Regions from separate parts of the Butyricicoccus sp. AM05-1 genome, predicted to be linked through region 2. Evidence: riboswitches for the same ligand, from Rfam matches in the RefSeq annotation. Region 2 holds a riboswitch; the other holds the start of a gene.
The links. Region 2 has a riboswitch for FMN ahead of DW088_RS03380 (ECF transporter S component). Riboswitches for the same ligand answer to the same signal wherever they lie in the genome.
Positions count from the first base shown of each region.

Region 1: another riboswitch for FMN. It lies ahead of ribD (bifunctional diaminohydroxyphosphoribosylaminopyrimidine deaminase/5-amino-6-(5-phosphoribosylamino)uracil reductase RibD); the one in region 2 lies ahead of DW088_RS03380 (ECF transporter S component).

Region 1 is NZ_QUDG01000004.1:78,501-86,123, reverse strand. It holds gene DW088_RS07765 (PD-(D/E)XK nuclease family protein) at 1-1,108, opposite strand, end outside; FMN riboswitch at 1,458-1,584, shown strand; gene ribD (bifunctional diaminohydroxyphosphoribosylaminopyrimidine deaminase/5-amino-6-(5-phosphoribosylamino)uracil reductase RibD) at 1,757-2,842, shown strand; gene DW088_RS07755 (riboflavin synthase) at 2,842-3,477, shown strand; gene DW088_RS07750 (bifunctional 3,4-dihydroxy-2-butanone-4-phosphate synthase/GTP cyclohydrolase II) at 3,493-4,701, shown strand; gene ribH (6,7-dimethyl-8-ribityllumazine synthase) at 4,782-5,243, shown strand; gene DW088_RS16735 (hypothetical protein) at 5,464-5,622, opposite strand; gene dnaJ (molecular chaperone DnaJ) at 5,756-6,907, opposite strand; gene dnaK (molecular chaperone DnaK) at 7,074-7,623, opposite strand, start outside.
Region 2 is NZ_QUDG01000001.1:591,527-599,149, reverse strand. It holds gene argB (acetylglutamate kinase) at 1-780, shown strand, start outside; gene DW088_RS03390 (aspartate aminotransferase family protein) at 846-2,027, shown strand; gene argF (ornithine carbamoyltransferase) at 2,162-3,076, shown strand; FMN riboswitch at 3,184-3,315, shown strand; gene DW088_RS03380 (ECF transporter S component) at 3,405-4,016, shown strand; partial or broken gene DW088_RS03375 (IS256 family transposase) at 4,231-5,400, opposite strand; gene DW088_RS03370 (IS256 family transposase) at 5,871-6,596, shown strand; gene DW088_RS03365 (hypothetical protein) at 7,112-7,623, opposite strand, start outside.

The sequences.
Region 1 (7,623 bases), on a different contig from region 2:
TCGTGACCAGCGCCATCGGCGGACGAGACAGCAGATCCGGCTTTTCCGCGAGGAACACCGGAATGTCGTACCGCGCCATCGCCATTGCGAGAAACGCGCTGTACGGCTCGATATCGCGTGCCGCAACCACAAAATCGCGGCAGCGCGCGCCTTCGTCCCGCACCTTGCGCCGAATGTAAGCCGCCGCGTGCTCGCACTCGTCAAACGGCGAAGCCGCCTCGTACAGCCGAACGCCGTCCGCACTCTCCTGTGGGGTGCGCACCGGCAGCAGGCTTTCGCGTTCGAGCGCAGCCAGTCCCGCCGGTCGGGCCACCTTGCTTTCGCCCAGTTCGATGCGCTCGACCGTCTGGTTATGATGTTTTGCCATCCGGGTTAATTTCTGCACTGTTTTACAGCCGGTAAGGAAAATCTCCGGGTAATCCGTATCGCAGGTTACCGCCGCAGAGAGCGGCACACCTGCCGCCAGCATGGCATCAACCACTGCACTTTCCTGCACGGTAAAGCCGAGAAAACCATCCAGATAGACCGCTGCACCGTCCAGCGTGTGGCTTTCTGCCAGACGGTCGCGCAGATGTGTCAGACGGTCTCTCGGGTCGGGCAGGGACTCCTCGCACAGGCGCTCGTAGGCCGTCAAAATCTGTGCAAGATCGGACAATTTTTCTGCAAGTACAGTGTCCTCACTCTCCTCGGCAGCCGCAAACAGCGTCTCCGGTGCGACCGCACAGGTTTTGCACTCGTCGATCAGCCGCAGCGCCTCCTGCAGCAGCTCCGGCTTGTCTGCCAGACCCTTCCATGCACTCAGCCCCCCCTGCACACGGCGTGCCGCCTCCTGCAAGGTCAAAAGCTGACCTGCCGGTGTCAGCATCTGCTGTGCCAGTCCGCCGACCTCAGAGAACACACGGTCCGCCAATCGTGAGAACGTCAGCACCTCGGCCGTGCGTGCGCCGTGGTTGTGCGTGGCTGCGGCAAGCCGCCTCTCCATCAGGTGCGAGTTCAGCTCGGGCACGAGCAGAATCTGCCGTCCCTCTCCCTTTTCACTCAGCGCCGCGATCTCCCGCAGGATGGCCGTTGTCTTGCCGCTTCCCGCTCGTCCGGTCCAGATCCGCATGGCACACTCTCCTTTCATTTCATAGCTATTTGATTATAGCACAACCGGAGCAAATTGAAAATGGATACACCCACCGCAGTGGGCGTCCAGCGAGCAACCGCCCATAGGGCGGCTCTTAGCGAGTCGGAATGGAAAACGGAAAATTACCAATAACAACCGTATGGTCATTTTATATTTTTTGTGCGTTATCTGCGTATTTTCCAGTCTTTTTCGAACTTTTGCGGTGCTTTGTTTGCATTCACACATTCTGTAAAATTATTTTTTCAAAAAAACCTTGCATTTTTCTCCGCTTGGGACTATACTTTCCTCAGGCGGAACAATAAAGGCTCTGCCCCGCAAAACCAAATATTTGATTCTTCAGGGCAGGGTGCAATTCCCTACCGGCGGTACAGCCCGCGAGCGGATGCCATTCGGCGGAAGCATGATTCGGTGAAATTCCGAGGCCGACAGTATAGTCTGGATAAAAGAAGAATGCGCGGAAAGATTTTCCGTTGTTTGCTGTTCTGAAATGCCGATTCGGTGTTTCAGACTTTTTATTTTCACAATGCTTTTTTCAGCGTCCCGAAGATTCTGTCTTTGGGACGTTTTTTTTGGCTGTCGCCAAACTATCGTGAAATTTTCTACAGAATTATTATATCAGGTGATTCTATGCAGGAGCAAAAACAGGAATATATGCGTCAGGCGTTGGCGCTGGCCCAGCGCGGAGCCGGTCACGTCAATCCGAATCCGATGGTCGGCTGCGTCATCGTCAAGGACGGAAAAATCATCGGTGAAGGCTGGCACGAGCACATCGGCGGCCTGCATGCCGAGCGCAACGCGTTCGCGCACTGCACCGAGGACTGCACGGGCGCAGACCTTTACGTCACGCTCGAGCCGTGCTGCCACTGGGGACGCACGCCGCCGTGTACAGATGCAGTCATCGAGCACAAGATCGGCCGCGTGTTCATCGGCTGTCTGGACCCGAACCCGCTGGTAGCCGGCAAAGGCGCACAGATCCTGCGCGACGCAGGCATTGAAGTCGAGACCGGCGTGTGCGAGGACGAATGCCGCCGCGTGAATGAAGTTTTCTTTCACTACATCACGCACAAGACGCCGTTTGTGACGCTCAAGTACGCGATGACGCTGGACGGCAAAATCGCCGCACACACCGGCGACAGCCGCTGGGTTACCGGCGAGACCGCCCGCCGTCATGTACACGAAACGCGCAACCGGCTGCCCGCCATCATGGTCGGCATCGGCACCGTGCTTGAGGACGATCCGCTGCTCACCTGCCGCATTGACGGCGGGCGCGATCCGATCCGCATAATCTGCGACAGCCGCGCACGCACGCCGATCGACAGCAGAATCGTACAGACGGCGAACAAAATCCCGACCTATATCGCGGTCGTCGGTCGAAATGAGCGCACCGCTGAACTGGAACGGCACGGTGTACACATTCTCGAATGCAAAACGAAAGACGAGCGCGTAGACCTTGCCGACCTGATGCGCCAGCTCGGCGCACTCGGCATCGACGGCGTATTACTTGAAGGCGGCTCGGCACTTGCGTTCTCCGCGCTGGAGGCCGGTGTGGTACACCGCGTGCAGGCGTACATCGCCCCGAAAATCATCGGCGGTGCAGGCGCAAAAAGTCCGGTCGGAGGTCTGGGATTTGACAAGATGGTGCAGGCGCTTCCGCTGAAGGACGTGACCTGCACGCCGATGGGCGAAGATTTCCTGCTTGAAGGGAGATTGTAATGTTTACTGGACTTATCGAAGAAATCGGTACGGTGCGGCGCATCGAGCGCGGCGCAAAAGGCGCTCGGCTGACGATTGCGGCAGATACCGTGCTCGAAAATACAAAAATCGGCGACAGCATTGCCACGAACGGCGTATGTCTGACCGTGGTCGCGCTGACGGACGACAGCTTCAGCGCCGATGTGATGGCGGAAAGCCTGCGGCGTTCCGCGCTCGGCAGTCTGCAGAGCGGCTCGCCGGTCAATCTGGAGCGCGCGATGCCTGCCGACGGACGGTTCGGCGGTCATATCGTATCCGGCCATATCGACGGCACCGGCTCGGTTCTCTCGCAGCGGCGCGAGGACAACGCCGTGTGGGTGACGATCAAAACACCGGCTCCCCTGCTCCGGTACATCGTCGAAAAAGGCTCGATCGCCATTGATGGCGTCAGCCTTACCGTGGCGGCTGTGACGGACACCGACTTTTCGGTCTCCATCATCCCGCACACCGGCGCACAGACCATTCTGCTTGGCAAAAAGCCGGGCGAGCCGGTCAACCTCGAATGCGATGTGATCGGCAAATACGTTGAAAAAATGCTCACGCCGCACAAATCCAGCGGTATTACAATGGATTTTCTTGCACAACACGGATTTTAACGGAGGTTTTCTTTTATGGAATATCAGTTCAATACAGTTGAAGAAGCGCTCGAAGAGCTTCGCGCCGGACACCTCATCCTCACCATCGACGACCCGGACCGCGAGAACGAGGGCGACCTCATCTGCGCCGCACAGTTCGCCACGACCGAGAACGTCAACTTCATGGCGACCCATGCCAAGGGCCTGATCTGCACGCCGATGAGTGAGCAGGTTGCGCTCCGTCTCGGTCTGGAGCAGATGGTAAAGGTCAACACCGACAACCACCACACTGCATTCACGGTCTCCATCGACCATGTGGACACCACGACCGGCATTTCCGCCGAGGAACGCGGCTTTACCTGCCGCAAATGTGCGGATATCCACACCAAGCCGGAGGAGCTCCGCCGTCCGGGACACGTTTTCCCGCTCGTCGCACGCCGCGGCGGTGTGCTGACCCGCAACGGCCACACCGAGGCGACTGTCGATCTGTGCCGTCTGGCCGGACTCGAGCAGTGCGGTCTGTGCTGTGAGATCATGCGCGATGACGGCACGATGATGCGCACGCCCGAGCTGATGGAGAAGGCCAAGGAGTGGGGACTCAAGATCATCACCATCAAGGACCTGCAGGACTACTGCCGCCGTCATGATAAGCACGTTGTCCGTGAAGCCTGTGCGAAAATGCCCACCCGTTTCGGTGAGTTCCGCATCTACGGCTACGTCAACGACCTGACCGGCGAGCACCATGTTGCGCTCGTCAAGGGCGAGATCGGCGATGGCAAGAACCTGCTCTGCCGCGTACACTCCGAGTGTCTGACCGGCGATGTGTTCGGTTCCCGCCGGTGCGACTGCGGTCAGCAGCTTGCGGCAGCCATGCAGCAGATCGACAAGGAAGGACGCGGCGTGCTGCTCTATATGCGCCAGGAAGGCCGCGGAATCGGTCTGATCAACAAGCTGAAGGCGTATGAGCTGCAGGAAAAGGGCTTCGATACAGTCGAGGCAAACGTAAAGCTCGGCTTTGCGCCCGACCTGCGTGAATACTGGATCGGCGCTCAGATTCTGCAGGACCTCGGCGCAAAGGAGCTGCGCCTGCTGACCAATAATCCGGAGAAGATTTATGGTCTGGACGGTTTTGGTGTAGAGATCACCGAGCGCGTGCCGATCGAGATCGCACCGCAGAAGGACGACGCGTTCTACCTCAGAACCAAGAAAATTAAGATGGGTCACCTCTTTAGTGAAACATTGTAATCAATCTATCCCGCAGGGCGGGATGACCTCACCTCGCCCTGCAATATATCTGTTCACCATATTGAAAGGAAGATTTTAAGATGAAGGTACTCGAAGGCAAGTTAGTAGCAACCAAGGGCAAGTTTGCAATTGTTGGTGCACGTTTCAACGAATTTATCGTTTCCAAGCTGATCTCCGGCGCGGAGGACACACTGGTACGTCACGGTGTGGACACGGACGACATCACGCTCGTATGGGTTCCGGGTGCATTTGAGATTCCGCTTGCGGCGCAGAAGCTGGCGCAGAGCGGCAAGTATGATGCAGTTATCTGCCTCGGCGCAGTCATCCGCGGCTCGACCAGCCACTACGACCTCGTGTGCAACGAGGCTGCCAAGGGCATTGCACAGGTCAACCTGCAGACCGGCGTACCGGTAACGTTCGGTGTGATTACCACTGAGAACATCGAGCAGGCCATCGAGCGCGCAGGCACCAAGGCCGGCAACAAGGGCGCAGATGCAGCGATTGCGGCGCTCGAGCTGGCAAACCTGCTGCCGCAGATCTAAAATTGTGCAAAAAATGCTCTCTGATGATTCAGAGAGCATTTTTATTTACCATCCTCAATTCTCCATTTTCCTCCTGCAGACGAAAAACCACCCGAGAAAATCCCGGGTGGTTTTCTTTATTCTACCGAGCCTTCTCCGCCCATGAGCGCGGTCAGCTTCTCAATCCGCTCCAACGGGAACGGCGGGAACGCCACCGGCTTCATGGCGATGGACATCAGCTTCATCGGGTTATCGTCCGCCGCTGCGCGGTTAGAGTGCAGTACACCGCACCTGCGGGCACGACCGGACGGCCGCACACCCTGCAGGTGAAGCTGTCGTCGCAGGCATGCGTTTTGTAGTAACCCTTTTGATATTGCTTGCGTTTATTCTTCCAATTCATAGGAATTCCTCCTGAAAAGTCGATATTTTTCGTCTTTTGGGGAGGTGGTTTACGGATTCCTGTACAGCCGACCTCCCGGTCAGCGCACAAGCTCCAGTTTACCGAATTTGTTCAAAAAGCAATGCTCCTTTAATTATTTATCCTTGAGTGCGTCCTTTACCTTATCCCAGAAGCTCTTGCGCTTTACCTGATTCTCGTCTGTGGACGTTTCCTCGAACTCACGCAGCAGCTTTTTCTGCTTTTCGGACAGGTTCTTCGGCACCTCGATGTTTACGCGGACATACTGGTCGCCGCGACCGCGGCCGTTGACATTCTGAATGCCCTTGCCGCGCATGCGGAACGTCGTGCCGGTCTGCGTGCCTTCCGGAATCTTGTACTCGATGCGGCCGTCGATGGTCGGCACCTGCAGCGTATCGCCGAGTGCGGCCTGTGCGAACGAAATCGGAATATCGACATGTACATCCGAGCCGTTGCGGGTAAAGATCGGATGCGGACGGATGGCAACCGTTACGAACAGATCGCCTGCGGGACCGCCGTTCACGCCTGCATTGCCCTGACCGCGCTGCTGGATGGACTGACCATCGTCGATACCTGCCGGAATGTTGACCTTGAACTTGCGGGTCTTGCGGACACGACCCTGACCGCCGCACTTCGGGCACGGCTTCTTGATGATCTTGCCGGTGCCGCGGCAGTTCGGGCAGGCGCCCTGCGTCTGGAACATGCCGAGCGGCGTGCGCTGGGTCTGCGTTACCACACCGGTGCCGCGGCAGTTCGGACAGGTCTCTGCCGTGGTACCCTTTGCGGCACCCGTGCCGCCGCAGTCGTCACAGGATTCGATGCGCTCGACCGTGATCTCCTTTTCACAGCCGAATGCGGCTTCCTCGAAGGACAGGATCACCGTCTGACGGATGGATTCGCCGCGCTGCGGTGCATTACGGCGGGACGACCGTCCGCCGCCAAAGCCGCCGCCGAAGAACGAACCGAACAGGTCGCCCAGATCGCCCATATCAAAGCCGCCGCCGAAGCCACCGGCACCGGCACCGCCGCCGTAGCTCGGGTCAACGCCGGCAAAGCCGAACTGATCGTACTTAGCGCGCTTCTCCTTGTCGGACAGCACTTCGTACGCTTCGTTTGCTTCCTTGAACTTATCCGCAGCCTCCGGATTATCTTTGTTGAGGTCCGGGTGGTACTTGCGCGCCAGCTTGCGGTATGCCTTTTTCAGCTCATCATCACTTGCGCCCTTCTGTACGCCGAGCACTTCATAATAATCTCTTTTATCAGCCATAAAAAATCATCCTATACACAGGGATAGGCGCACCGAAGCGCGCCTTCTCTTAGTGAGGAGATAGGCGTGAGGAGACAGGAGTTTTGATACCGTGCAATCTCGCTGCACTCTGCCGAAAACCGGCAGCCATAACTCCTAACTCCTACTTCCTAACTCCTATCTGTTATTACTTGTTGTCGTCGTCCTTGACCTCGGTGAAGTCAGCGTCTACGAAGTCGCCCTGCTGACCGCCCTGAGCGCCTGCACCCTGAGCGCCGCCCATGTTCGGGTCGCCCTGCGGTGCCTGCTGCTGATAGATCTTGCCGGCCAGATCGGAGAACTTCTTGGACAGACCCTCGGTTGCAGCCTTGATCATATCGGTATCGGTGCCCTTGAGTGCTTCCTTAACCTTTTCAATCTCAGCCTGAACGCCTGCCTTCTCATCTGCGGACAGCTTGTCGCCCAGATCGGTCAGTGCCTTCTCGGACTGGAATACCAGCTGCTCAGCGTTGTTGCGAACCTCAACTGCTTCCTTGTTCTTCTTATCCTGCTCAGCGTACTGCTCAGCCTCGTGCATAGCCTTGTCGATCTCATCCTGAGACAGATTGGTGGATGCAGTGATGGTGATCTTCTGCTCCTTGCCGGTGCCGAGATCCTTTGCGGATACGTTTACGATGCCGTTTGCGTCGATATCGAAGGTAACTTCGATCTGAGGAATGCCGCGCGGTGCCGGAGCG
Region 2 (7,623 bases):
AAATACGGCGGCAACGCAATGATCAACGAGGAGCTGAAGGACGCGGTCATCCACGATCTGGTACTGCTCAATCTGGTCGGCGTCAAGGTCGTTATCGTACACGGCGGCGGCCCGGAGATCAATGAAATGCTGGGAAAGATCGGCAAGGAGAGCAAGTTTGTCAACGGCCTGCGCTACACCGATCGTGAAACCATGGATATCGTCCAGATGGTGCTGTGCGGCAAGGTCAACAAGGACCTTGTAACCCTGCTCGAGAAGGCAGGCGGACGCGGCATCGGTCTTGGCGGCATGGACGGTGGCCTGTTTCAGGCAAAGCGCCTGACCGACCGCTCGGGTACGGATTACGGCTACGTCGGCGACATTATGGACGTAGACCCGTCTCCGGTTATCGACGTGCTGCAGCAGGGCTATATTCCGGTCGTTTCGACCGTTGCACAGGGCATCGACGATGAAACCAACTACAACATCAACGCTGATACAGCAGCCAGCAAGCTGGCAGTTGCACTCGGTGCAAAAAAGCTGATTCTGCTGACCGACGTACGCGGTCTGATGCAGGACATTAACGATCCGGACAGTGTCATTCACCGTCTCAAGGTGTCCGAGGTGCCGAAGCTGGTGCGCGACGGCATCATCAAGGGCGGCATGATCCCCAAGGTAGACTGCTGTGTTGAGGCAGTCCGCAAGGGCGTTGAGCGTGCCACCATTCTGGACGGCCGTGTCAAGCATTCGATTCTGATCGAGCTGCTTTCCAAGGTCGGCGCAGGCACTATGTTTCAGTAATTGAGAATTGAAAATGGAGAATGGAGAATGATTCGCTCTGTATCTCCGATAAAAGGTGATACCCTATGACTTACAATGAATTAAAAAGCGAAGAAAATAAATATGTAATGAACACCTATGGTCGGTTTCCGATTGCGCTGGACCACGGCGAGGGTGCGACCCTGTGGGACGTTGAGGGCAAGAAGTACATCGATCTTGCTTCCGGCATCGGTGTAAACTGCCTTGGTTATGCCAATCCGGCAATCATTGACGCGATCGATAAGCAGGCGCACAAGCTGATGCATGTTTCCAACCTGTTCACCACCGAGCCGATGGTTCAGGTTGCCAAGAAGCTGGTAGAAAAGACGCATCTGGGCGGCAAGGTATTCTTTGCCAACTCGGGCGCCGAGGCAAACGAGGGTGCCATCAAACTGGCGCGCAAGTACTCGTTCGACAAGTACGGCGAGGGCCGCTTCAAGGTGCTGACGCTCATCAATTCCTTCCACGGACGTACCGTAACCACGCTGAAGGCCACCGGTCAGGAGCGTTTCCACAACTATTTCTTCCCGTTTACCGAGGGCTTTGATTACGCGGTCGCCAACGACATCAAGTCGGTACGCGCAAAGGCGGACGATATGACCTGCGCCATCATGATGGAGCTGATTCAGGGCGAGGGCGGTGTTCTGCCGCTTGACCGCGAGTTCGTCAAGGAGGTAGAGATGCTCTGCCGCGAGAAGGATATGCTGCTCATCATCGACGAGGTGCAGACTGGTATCGGCCGTACCGGCAGCCTGTTTGCCTTCCAGCAGTACGACATCAAGCCGGACGTTGTCACTATGGCAAAGGGTCTTGGCGGCGGCATGCCGATCGGCGCTGTCATGGCGGCGGATACCTGCTGCAACGTCCTGACGCCGGGCACGCACGCGACCACCTTCGGCGGTACGCCGATTGTCTGCTCCGCAGCAAACGTCGTGCTCGATACCGTCGGTGACGGCCAGTTTCTGATGAAAGTACGCGAAAAGGGCGAGTACCTTCGCAACGGCATCCTGTCCCTTGGCTCGCCGAATATCAAGGGCGTGCGCGGCATGGGTCTCATGCTCGGCATCATCGTTGAGGAAGGAAAGCACTCCGTGTTTGCCAATAAGCTGATCGAAAACGGCGTTCTGGCGATCACCGCCGGCAAAAATGCCGTTCGTCTGCTCCCGCCGCTCACCATTTCGAAGGAAGAAATGGATGAAGCACTCGCTATCATGGCAAAGGTATTTTAATCAAAGGTTTTGACAATTAGTAATTAGAAATGAGAAATTAGTAATTAACGTGATTATCGCACTGGTGCAGCAGCACCTAAATAATTACTAACTACTAATTACTCATTGCTAATTTGCAGAAAGGGGTTATTACAATGAAGCATTTACTGAAGCTGCTTGACTGCTCCACCGAGGAGATCATCGGTCTGCTCGATCTGGCGGATCAGCTCAAGTATGAGAGAAAGCACAACATTTCCCATCGTCACCTGGAAGGCAAGAGTCTTGGCATGATCTTCCAGAAGTCCTCCACCCGTACCCGTGTTTCCTTCGAGACCGGCATGTATCAGCTGGGCGGTCAGGCGCTGTTCCTGTCCAACCGTGATCTGCAGATTGGCCGCGGCGAACCGGTACAGGATACGGCCCGCGTGCTGAGCCGCTATCTGGACGGCATCATGATCCGTACCTACGAGCAGAAGGAAGTAGAGGATCTGGCAAACTACGGCTCTATTCCGATCATCAACGGTCTGACTGATTTCTGCCATCCGTGTCAGGTTCTGGCGGACCTCATGACCATCCGTGAGAAGTTTGCCGTTCTTGAGGGTCTCAAGCTGTGCTACATTGGCGACGGCAACAACATGGCAAACTCGCTGATCGTCGGCGGCCTCAAGACCGGCATGAAGGTTTCCATCGCAACGCCGGTGGACTACCGTCCGGACGCTGAGGTTATGGCATTCGCAGAGCCGAACCCGAACTTCTTCATCACCGATGACCCGATGAAGGCTGCAGAGAACGCAGACGTTGTTATCACTGATACATGGGCGTCCATGGGTCAGGAAGCCGAGAAGGAAGTCCGCATGAAGGCATTCCAGGGCTATCAGGTCAATGATGAGCTGCTGGCTGCTGCAAAGCCGGGCTGCATGGTGCAGCACTGCCTGCCGGCATATCGCGAGCAGGAGATCACCACCAAGGTGTTCGAGGAGCACGCAAACGAAATTTTCGAGGAAGCAGAAAACCGCCTGCACGCACAGAAGGCTGTTATGGTTACTCTGATGGGCAGCAAGGAAGACTGATTTCTGATAAAAGCCGCTTTTCGCAAGGAAAGGCGGCTTTATGTTTTTCTTGCTGAAGTGTTGACAAACCCCTTACCGGCGACTATAATAGCAGTATAAATAAATCAGTTCTGTTTCAGGGCGGAGTGAAAGTCTCCACCGGCAGTATACAGGCTTCGAGCCTGATAGTCTGCGAGCCGCAAGGCATGATGGGTTAGAATCCCAACCGACGGTTATAGTCCGGATGAGAGAAACAGATGTACCTATCGCTACGTCTGTATGCCTCTGGAGCAATCCAGGGGCTTGTTTTATTTATGGAACAGGACTCCTGAAAGGGAGAAAAACAGCAATGACAAAAACCAGCAAAATCACCTACACCGCAATTTTTGCGGCTATCGCAACCGTGCTGATGTACTTTGAATTCCCGATTCCGTTCATGCCGCCGTTCCTCAAGGTGGATCTGTCCGGCGCAGTCGTGCTCATCGGTGCGTTTATCTTCGGCATCGCTCCGGCGATCACGATGATCGGCATCAAGGACATCATTCATCTGACCCAGACCCAGACCGGCGGCTCCGGTGAGGTCGCAGATTTCCTGATGCTTTCCACGCTCGTTGTTATCGCTGTGCTGCTGTACCGCGGTCACAAGAGCCGCAAGATGGCTGTCCTCGGCTGTGCAGCCGGATCGGTCGCTATGGCCTGTGTCGGCATGCTGACCAACTATTTTCTTATCATTCCGTTTTATTCGCAGGTTATGCCGCTGCAGGCTATCTTTGATGCATGCAACGCGATCAACCCGTATGTGACCGGCATGCAGGGCTATCTGCTGCTCGGCGTTCTGCCGTTCAATCTCATCAAAGGCGCAATCCTGACTGCGATTACCATGCTTGCCTACAAGAAGCTGAGCGTGTTCATCAAGTCCAAGCAGATCGAATTGCACCACTCCAGACAGCGTGTCGGCTAAGTAAAAAACGAAGGTGCTCTCCAGCAAGCGGAGAGCACTTTTTTTGTGTTCAATAATCGCAAACAGTGCGGCAACATCTATGATTTCGACAAAGATCTGTATACGAATTGACAAAATGCGTGGCCAAGATTATATCACATGCGTGCATCTAATAGACTCGGTCCCGTCAAGATTTATGCGCAAAATTGTTTGCAGGTTCTCCGGCTGAGTGAAGTCAGCCGGCAATGAAGGCGTCGTCCAGCGCCGTCTCCGAGTGCTTCATGTTCATATATTTTTTCTGCCCCACTGCGCGCCCGCCACATGGCGAAGCCAAGCGCAGACCAGCATCAGAGCAGAGTTGCCGTCAGGGAACGTCCCCACCACGCGGGTTCTGCGGCGGATCTCACGGTTCAGCCGCTCGATCACATTGTTGGTGCGGATGCGCGTCCAATGCTCACTGGGAAAATCGCAGTAGGTCAGCGTCTCCTCAACTTGGCAGCCTCCTTCAGCTTCATGGCGCGCAGTTCGGCAACGACCGCTTTAGCCTTGTCGCGGGACGCCTTTTTGCTCTTCTGGGCGTGGATCGCCTTAGGCATTTTTGCCACAATTTTGACCTTGGATTTAGGCACAACAGAGAAAACATTGCGGTAGAAATGCACCGTGCAGCGCTGGTATTTAGCGTCCGGGAACACCTCGCCCACGGCCTCCAGCATCCCCATGCACTTGTCGCCGACGATGAGTTTTACGCCGTCCAAGCGCGTCCGCGGAGCCACTGGAAGAAGCTGACCTAGCTGGCCTTGTCCTCTTTCATTCCCTCAGCGGCGCCTAAAACCTCATGGAAACCGTCATCATTCACGGCGATTGCCACCCAAATGGCTATATTTTCATACTCTCCGCCCCAGTTGCGGCGCAGGAGATGCCGTCCACGTAGACGTATGGATAGCGTCCGTCCTGCAAGGGGCGGTTCCGCCAGTCCTCGATGTGAACGTAGGCTTTCTTGTTCGGTTCACTGATGATGGCGGGCGAGACCTTGCTGACCCACAGCGCCTCGGTGATGTCCTCTACCCGGTGCACGGAGACGCCTGCCAGATACATCTCGATGAGGGCCTCCTCCAGCTGCTCTCCCGGCAGAGATACCGTTCGATGATGGCAGTCTCAAAGGATACGCCCTTGAGTCGCGGCATATGGAGCGTGACGTCACCAGAGGCGGTGGTGAGATTCCGGTCATAGTGGCCGCTGCGGTAGCCATGCGGACCTTGCTGCGCTCGTAGCGGGCAGCCTGTGTCAAGGACTCCGTCTCTTTTTCCAGCAGTTCGTTCAGGGTTTCCTCCACGCTGCTGCGGACCAATTCCTTGATTTTCTCCTTGATAATTTCCTCATTCAGCTGTACAATTCTCTCGGACATAGTTTGTTGTCTCCTTTCAGAATGGTGTGTGGTAACTTCCTTCTACCAGAGCCTGCAAGCTATGTCTTCTTTTATGCGGTTTTCAATTTGCGCAACTTATTGTACCTTATCATATGAATCAGGAAGAATAGCATGGATTTAAGGAGAAACTAAACGATAGTGTATAATCAAGTTCGCAAAAGCAAACAGAAAATAGACAAGCCATCAAGGCTCCTATAAAATGATAGTTGTCGAAAAAATCATGATGTAAAGGAGAGACACTAATGGCTCACAAAAATAATCGCAAATTGCAATATCAAGTTGAGCATTTCATCTGCTAGAATCAGTCTGGTAAAGGCTAGATTGGGCGGACTCCATCCCAAACTTCGTGTAAACCTCCAACAAGGTGTAGAATAGAAGCAGGATGGCGGAGGTAATCACAATGGCAAGAAGGAAAAGAACCCCCAGAAGAAAACGCACGTCGCGAAAAAATCCGTGAGCTGCTGCAGCTGGCGAATGTAGGCAGCAAGAACAAGGACACGGATAACAGCCGGAACGGGCACAGCAGAAAAACCCTGCGCACCAGTTTTGGCGATGTAGAGGTATCTGTGCCGCGAGATCGCAAGAGCGAATTTGAACCCAAGGTGCTGAGAAAAAATCAGACCAGCATCAGCCAGGACATCGAGGACATTTTCATTGCCTGCACGGATAATTTGATCGGTTTCTCTGCGGCGATCGAGGCGGTCTATCCCAAAACGGAAACCCAGAACTGCATCATCCATCAGCTTCGAAATTCCAGCAAATATGTCTCCTACAAGGATTTGAAGGCACTTATGGCTGACTTGAAAGCAGTCTACGCAGCGGTAGATGAACCGGCTGCTTTGGACGCGTTAGACACGTTCGCAGAACACTGGGACAAGAAATACCCCAAAATTTCTCAGTCGTGGAGGGATAACTGGGCAAATCTCAGTACCTATTTCAAGTTTCCTCAAGAACTTCGGCGGCTGATCTATACGACCAACACGATCGAAGGCTTCAACCGTCAGCTCAGGAAGGTAAACAAGTCGAAATCCGTGTTTCCAACCGATGACAGCCTTTTCAAAATGCTGTATTTGGCGATGATCGACATCACGAAAAAGTGGACCGGCCGCAGACAGGACTGGAGCATGATTCATACCCAGTTGGCAATCTATTTTGAGGCTCGGATGCCTGGGTAATAACCCGGCTTGAAGGTCAAGGGGCGCTACGCCGCCGGCGAGGCTCCAATGGACGAGGGTGCCCCTTGACTTCCGCCCCCGTTGGCGTTATGTTGTAGACAAGGCGGGCGCAGCCAGCGCCGCTCCCGCCTTGAAATATAAGTTCTATTTTATACCGCATTTTGGCGGTTACACAGAATTCGGGATAGTCCCTCTAAATAATATATTCCGAGAGTACAACCCTTTTTGTAGCGAATTTTCATCTTCTCCATCCTTTGCAAAATTTATCATTTTGCTCTGTAAATCGGTTCCAGTTTAATTAATCATATAGCAAATAGGCTGTGTTTTCAATAATTACACCTTGAAAACACAGCCTATTGCGCTTATATAGAAGTAGAACTTTTCACAGTTCTGCCTAGCATTCTCCGGTTTGTACACTAAATTACTGATCCGACTCCGGGCTTCCCTTATTTAAGCCATCTGCAAACCACTGCCTGCCGCATACTCACAAACTGCAAGGCGCCTCATTGCCGCTCTCAAAACCGCCACAATCCCTTTCTGAAATTCACATCGAAAAATTCCCGTGCGGTCTGCAGGTTCATCACGACCCACTCACGAGATTTATGGGCCTCCAGTGTTTCCGGCAATTCTTTCATCAGGCGGTCCGCTTCATACGGTACACCCGCATTGTAACGCAGTTCATTGCTGTGCTTATTCACAACAAACGACTTTTTGCTCGTCCGCCATGCATTTTGAATCAACTTGATCGCGTATTTGCCGGTAACGTGCTCACTGAAATAATTCTCCAGTGAAAGCGTTCGGATATAATCCGGCAGCACATCACTGCCAAACTGCTGCATGACAGCAACGATAATCTCCGAGGAAATCTGTAAAATATCCGGTGCCTCGGTTTCATCATCCTTTAGCTGATCGAGTAAATCCGGCATTTGTTCCAGCATTCTGCGTAAGTATTCCCGATAGAATGCTGTGCCGATCTTCTGCTGCACCGAGCGTACCACGTTGCTGCGCATCACTTCGGTATTGGTCA